Linked DNA regions of Gimesia benthica. The protein of the gene in region 2 binds, or shares a complex with, the protein of the main gene of each other region. Links are inferred from orthologs where the notes say so. Each region holds a gene or a part of one and is shown on either strand. Other genes may lie near its edges.

Evidence for each region.
Region 1: the proteins of hisH (region 2) and hisF are in contact, whole or in part, in a crystal structure (PDB 6RU0), measured with the Thermotoga maritima proteins. The link is inferred for Gimesia benthica from one-to-one orthologs. Residues at the interface, in WP_004080484.1 of Thermotoga maritima: Asn15, Arg18, Arg22, Arg117, Leu118, Pro119, His120, Met121, Gly122, Trp123, Asn124, Asn134, Gly135, Tyr136, Tyr138, Val140, Tyr158, Glu180, Lys181, Ser182, Ser183, Lys184, Ile185; in WP_004080486.1 of Thermotoga maritima: Met1, Leu2, Ala3, Arg5, Ser40, Glu41, Asp45, Glu46, Ala70, Glu71, Ile73, Asp74, Ile75, Pro76, Phe77, Asp98, Lys99, Ser122, Gln123, Glu161, Thr195, Leu196, Asn247, Arg249, Glu251.

What each region holds. Positions count from the first base shown.
Region 1 is NZ_CP043930.1:3,433,826-3,437,001, reverse strand. What follows is about bases 218-3,070. They hold hisF (imidazole glycerol phosphate synthase subunit HisF), read right to left. Parts: upstream 2,115-3,070; coding sequence 1,320-2,114; downstream 218-1,319. Other genes in these bases: F1728_RS12975 (DUF1559 domain-containing protein), read left to right, coding at 2,631-3,070; F1728_RS12985 (type IV pilus twitching motility protein PilT), read right to left, coding at 218-1,079. In the rest of the region: more of F1728_RS12985, read right to left, coding at 1-217; more of F1728_RS12975, read left to right, coding at 3,071-3,176.
Region 2 is NZ_CP043930.1:2,527,797-2,531,045, forward strand. The notes cover bases 129-3,054. They hold hisH (imidazole glycerol phosphate synthase subunit HisH), read right to left. Parts: upstream 1,932-3,054; coding sequence 1,326-1,931; downstream 129-1,325. Other genes in these bases: F1728_RS09495 (DMT family transporter), read right to left, coding at 129-477; hisA (1-(5-phosphoribosyl)-5-[(5-phosphoribosylamino)methylideneamino]imidazole-4-carboxamide isomerase), read right to left, coding at 535-1,275; F1728_RS09510 (prepilin peptidase), read right to left, coding at 2,091-3,054. Also shown: more of F1728_RS09495, read right to left, coding at 1-128; more of F1728_RS09510, read right to left, coding at 3,055-3,249. UniProt on the Escherichia coli protein: IGPS catalyzes the conversion of PRFAR and glutamine to IGP, AICAR and glutamate. The HisH subunit catalyzes the hydrolysis of glutamine to glutamate and ammonia as part of the synthesis of IGP and AICAR.

The DNA.
Region 1 (3,176 bases), 910 kb from region 2 along the record:
AACGCGTCGGCACGACTGATGAACTCGCGGTCGATGAAGCCTTTGAGGCTGTCGTTGAACTGCTGCATCCCTTCGTCTTTACCGATCCGGATGGCGGCGGCCAGCTTTTCGTCCTGCTCTTCCAGTACCAGCTTACGCACGGTCGGGTTGAAGGTCATGATTTCCACAATCGGCACACGACCCGGTTTATCGACGATGGTTTTCAAAAGTTTCTGGGCCACGATGGCACGCATGTTGAAGGCCAGCGAGCCGCGGAGTGCTTTGTGCATGTCCTGCGGGAAGAGGTCGAGAATACGACCGATGCAGGAAGGAGCGTTGGATGCGTGAATTGTTCCAAAGACAAGGTGCCCCGTTTCCGCAGCGTGGATCGCTGTCGAGAATGTTTCCATGTCACGCATTTCCCCCACCAGCATGATGTCGGGGTCCTGACGCACGGCGTGTTTCATCGCGATTTCGAAGTCCTTCACATCGATCCCGACTTCACGCTGGTTGATCAGACACTTATTCTGCGTATACACGAATTCGATCGGGTCTTCGATCGTCAGGATGTGTTTGCGGTAGTGGTCGTTGACCCAGTTCAGCATGGAGGCGATCGTCGTACTTTTACCACTACCCGTCACCCCGGCCAGCAGAACCATGCCCTGGTCGAACTTACACAGCGACTCCATCACGGGGGGCAGATACAGCCCTTCGAAGTTGGGAATCGAGCGTTCAATTTTACGGGAGACCATGCCGGGAAAGCCGAGCTGAATAAACAGGTTCACACGGAAACGCCAGGCTTCGCCTTCATGCTCGACGACGTAGGAGAAGTCGGCTCCCCCTTCGTCGTGGAAGATTTTCTTATTGCGTTCATCCATCATTGGATCAAACAACGCCATCATCTGATCACGGTCGATCGGATCCATCTGCAGTTCGCGGAGAGTACCCTTCACACGCAGGATGGGCGCTTTACCAACCTGCATGTGCAAGTCGGAACCGCCGTGCTTGATCAGCTGGCGGAAGACTTTATCAACTTCATTTTCAGCACGCCCGGTGATCGGGGAGATCTCTTTTGCTTTCGCAGGAACGGTTGTCGCCATTAACAAACTCCACTAATCTCATATTCGATTTCACTGCAAGAGCCTGCAGCATTGTTGACAGGAATGACTGTTCTGACATGTGGTCACGATTTCGGGCCAACGGGCCAAAATCAGTGGCTGCAGCAGAAGCCGCTATTACTATTTTGAAGACTCTCAAGGAACATGCAAGCTCCTTTTATCGTGATACCGGTAAATTTGTCACTCTGATAAGGCCACCGGTTGATCTGGAACGGCTGTCGGTTACGACCGCGTGAGTGAAACTTCGCTTTTGAAACGGATCGGAATTCCCCGCTCGGCCAGGTAGTGTTTGGTTTCGTCAACAGGGTGGGTGCCATAATGGAAAATACTGGCGGCCAGCGCTGCACTGGCTTTCCCTTCGGTTAAGATTTGATATAAGTGTTCAGGGCAGCCGGCACCACCACTGGCGACCACCGGGATGGAAACCGCTTCCGCAACGGCCTTGGTCATCGGTAAATCGTAGCCGTCTTTCGTACCATCTGCGTCCATGGATGTGAGGACGATTTCCCCCGCACCCAGCTCTTCAACTCGTCTGGCCCACTCGATCGCTTCCAGTCCGGTGGGAACCCGTCCGCCGTTAACGTGTACTTCCCAGAATTCCTTTCCGTCTTTCTGTACCCGCTTGGGATCGATATTCACCACGATACACTGGCTGCCGAACCGCAGGGCCGCCTCGCGGATCAGGTCCGGATTTTTCACAGCCGAAGAATTGATGGATACCTTATCACAGCCCGCATTCAGCAGGGCGCGAATGTCTTCCAGCGTGCGGATGCCCCCACCGACGGTGAGTGGCATGAAGATGACTTCGGACGTGCGACGCACGATATCCAGGATGATGTCACGTTCTTCGTGGCTGGCGGTAATATCCAGGAAGACCAGCTCGTCGGCTCCCTGTTCTTCGTAGCGGGCAGCAACCTCGACCGGATCGCCGGCGTCCTGCAGATTAACGAAGTTGACCCCTTTGACGACCCGTCCCGCATGCACATCGAGACACGGAATAATGCGTTTAGCCAGCATGAAATTACCTGGAATGGTTCAGACAGTTGAGGTGGGAACTGACAGGTTTTGTTCCCTTTGCATTGTAGATTAAACGACTGTGCCCCGTTTCGGTAGCCTGCAGAAGCGAATAAGCCACTGACTCACCAGTATCAGTTCTTTCCGAAACTGTCGTTTCAATGTTACTGGTGGTGCTGATTCTCTGCCTTTTTCCCACTCGTCCGCTTTCGGGGAATCACTGTTTCACGCCACGAACACAGGAGATTTTCTAAACATACTATACAAACGAATGTTGTCTGAATTTGTATAGACTAAGAGATTGACAGGCTAAGTTCACGGTGTCTAAACTAAACCTAATTAATCATTTGTATATTAATGTACTGATGATTGATGTTGTCGTTCGGCGCTGCGGCAGTATGCCCCCGCGACTTCCTTTCATGAGATCTTTCGATCCGAAGCCGGGGCCTGGTGAATTCAATCAGGTCTCAGTTGTTCGACCGTCCTTTCATTTTCTTTATCTAAAAAAGGAGCAAAGACATGAGACGTCATCAATGGCAAAGACGAGGTTTTACCCTGATTGAGTTGCTGGTGGTGATTGCCATCATCGCGATCCTGATTGCCCTGTTGCTACCGGCAGTCCAGCAGGCGCGCGAGGCGGCACGCAGAAGCACCTGTAAAAACAATCTGAAGCAGATGGGCCTGGCACTTCATAATTATCATGAAGCCTTTGGTTGTTTTCCTCCGGGACAGATTCGCGGCTGGAATGGTACTGTCGAACTGGGAAGTGGTGCTTCCTGGGGGGCCTTGATTCTTCCCTACATGGATCAGGCACCGCTGTATAACAAACTCAATTTCAACATTGGAATTTATGAGGGAACCAACAAAACCGCGATCAACGCCGTTTCTGGTTTGAGTATCGTGCTCTGTCCCAGTGACACCGACCGGGCTCCGACACGCAGTATTCACTCTTCGAGTACGCCCAACTATATGAGCTCAATCCCGAGCACCAGTTATTTCGGCAGCATCGGCGGTTTCCAGAACGGAGACAGTACAGATCCCCGGCTTTCCGGTGGCTTTTTCACC
Region 2 (3,249 bases):
GAGGGCGATCAGATTACCGTCATAGTTTTCCCCGGCCCAGTCGCCGGCCACGATGCAGAGGATGCCGGCCAGGACAATCAGAATGGACAGGACCGAGCCGCGTTCGATGCGTTCCTGCAGGAGAAAATAACCGAAGAGCATCGCCCAGACAACGCTGGTGTTCTGCAGGAAGATGGCAGCGGCAGCGGACGTGCGGGTCATGGCGGTGACGAACAACAGGTTCATCGTGGCGAAGGCGACCAGCAGTGGAATCAGAGCGGGACGCCACCGCATGTGCCGAAAGCGGACCAGAGGGAGCAGGAACAGGCCGGCAAACAGGGCCCGATAGCAGGCCAGGATCAAGCCGCGATCCTCAGCCGGGATCGACTGGAACGGCGGCGACTTGATGAACAGACCGCTCAGGCTCCAGAGCACCGAGGCGAGGAGCACCAGTAGCCGTGCCCGGTACAGTTTTCCACGATCGACGTCGTCGGTCATTTGCAGTGATTCCTGTCCGCCGGGCCCCGGCATTCCCACTCAAGCGGTCGCGGCATATTAAGGAGTCGCGGCAGCGATGGCATCGGGAACCGCGATCGTCCCTTCGTAAAGGGCACGGCCGATGATTGCACCGACCAGCCTGGGTTGTGTGCGGCTGACTTCGGCCAGGCGGGTGACATCGTCGAGGGTTGTCACACCGCCGGAAGCGATCACTGGGAGACCAAGTTCGGCCAGCGCGATCATGTCCTGGATGGTCCCTTCATCGACGCCCTGCATCATGCCGTCGTTGGCGATGTTGGTGTAGATCACTGCGGCCAGTTCCACGCCCACGTATTCTTTGGCCAGGTCGATGGCCGAGGTTTCGGAGACATCGAGCCAGCCTTCGGTGGCGACTTTGGAGTCGCGGGCGTCGAGACCGAGTGCCAGCCGCCCCGGATAGCGGGTTGCCATTTCTTTGAACCACTGAGGATCTTTGAGAGCCTGGGTGCCGACGATGACGCGGTCGATGCCGACGTCGTCCAGCATCAGCTTAATTGAGGCTTCGTCGCGAATGCCGCCCCCCATCTGGCAGGGAACGGAAACGGCGTCGACAATCTTACGGACAACTTCGTGATTCACAGGCTGACCGGCTTTAGCGCCGTCGAGGTCGACCAGGTGCAGACGCTGTGCGCCTCCGTCAGCCCAGCGGCGGGCCATTTCGGTGGGATCGTCGCCGAAGACGGTTTCCTGTCCGTAATCGCCTTGTCGCAGACGCACACATTTGCCTCCCCGGATATCGATGGCGGGCAGAATTTCCATAGCTGAGCTGACTTTCTATTTTTCTGATACTTATTTCGGATGGTGTCGAATTAAAATGCAGCAAAGTTCTGCAGCAGTTTCAGGCCGGCGTTCTGGCTCTTCTCGGGGTGAAACTGGCAGGCGACCAGATTGTCGCGGGCGACCATCGAGGCGAAGCGACAGCCGTATTCCGTCCAGGCGGCGACGTCGTCGTCATTATCGGGGGCCACATAGTAGCTGTGAACGAAGTAAAAGTGTTCGTGTTCGGGAATGCCGGCCAGCAGGGGATGCGGTCGGGTGGCGTCGATCTGGTTCCAGCCCATGTGGGGGATCTTCAGACCGGGTTGATCCTGAAAGCGGACCACCTTGCCGGGAATGATGCCCAGCCCCTCGTATTCGCCGTCTTCGTAACTCACATCGAACAGGAGCTGCAGCCCGAGGCAGATGCCGAGAAAGGGTTTGCCCGAGTTGGCGTGTTCCAGAATCGGTTCCACCAGGTTCTGATCCTTGAGGGCCTGGATTGCATCGCGAAAAGCGCCTACGCCGGGCAGAATCAGTTTGGAGGCTTTCGCGATTTCCTCGGGGTTTGTGCAGATCTGTGCTTCCGCGCCCACCTTTTCAAAGGCCTTCTGGACGCTCCGCAGATTTCCCATTCCGTAGTCGACAATTGTAATCATAGGTATTTCTAATTTCAGATCTCAAATTTCATGTCAGCAGTTGGCGAGCCACTAAGATTGGACACGCACGGCGGTGACAAGTTCAGCTTCTTCAGCCGATTCTAGTCTCTCGAGTTGATTTTGTGAATGATATGGGTCCCGGACTGGAAAAAGCCCTGATTACCGGCCGTTTTTCCACTGGTGGTAGTGTTGCGTTCCCCGTCCGGCCCGGGTGTGGTTGTTTGTGTTGAGATCCCAGCGGCCCTGGGTTTCGTTGACATTCTCACCCGACTGGTAGGTCAACTGGTCGGCAGACGTCCATTCCTCGACCCATTCGTCCTGCCAGTAGAGGGGGATGCCCAGGCTCCATTTGATGAACTGGGTAAATAACAGGCAAACCGTCAGCAGGACCATCATCAATAGCGCCAGAATGGGTAACAGCGGTCCCAGATGGCAGATACGTTCGGCGAGGGGCCAGATTTTCGGCCAGCCGAGCAGGACGAGCAACGCTCCCAGGCTGAGGTAAGGTCCAAAGGGAATCTCGCGCGAGAGCTTGAAGAAGATGGAGACGGCCACCACCAGGAGGGCACACAGGGGAGAAATCACAAACACGGTGACCGTTGCCTGCCAACCCAGGAAGCTGCCGATGACGGCCATCAGAATGACGTCGCCGAAGCCCATCGCTTCCTGGCGTAACGTCCACTGACCGATGACGCGGACGGCCCAGACGACACCGCCGCCCACCACGAGCCCTACCAGACTGACGGCCAGACCATGCAGGTGCGGATAGGTGACGACCCACTGCGGAATCTTTTCGACAATGAAGTGGTGCCGGTAATCTTCCGGGAAATAAACTCCGAACAGGCGGACCACCGAAGGCTCCTGAAACCAGACAGGCACCAGGTAGAGTACCCCGAAGACAAACGCGCCGACCACCCCGACAAACAGGGCGGGCATGGTACAACCATCGGGGATGATTTTGTGATCGAAGTCGATAAAGGTAGCGATCATCAGGGATTCGATCAGCACCAGGTGATAGAAGTAACGCAGGTTGAGCAGTCCCGCGGGGGAGAGCCAGGAATCGACGGTCACCAGGTCGGGTGCGTAAGCGGAGAAGAGGCCACTGTCCTGCAGCAGTGCACCGGCTCCCAGGGGAACTTCAGCGCAGTAGAGCAGTACGAAAATTACGCCGTTCAACAGTTCCACGAGTGCTTCGCGGTGCGAGCGGCGGTAGGAATAAGTCGAGTTTTTCGACCGCGTGAGATAAACCCCGATGAGGGGCAGATGATAGCGGGAGCCGAGGTGCCGCATGCGACGAAAGACCCGTTTCCAGGCCGCC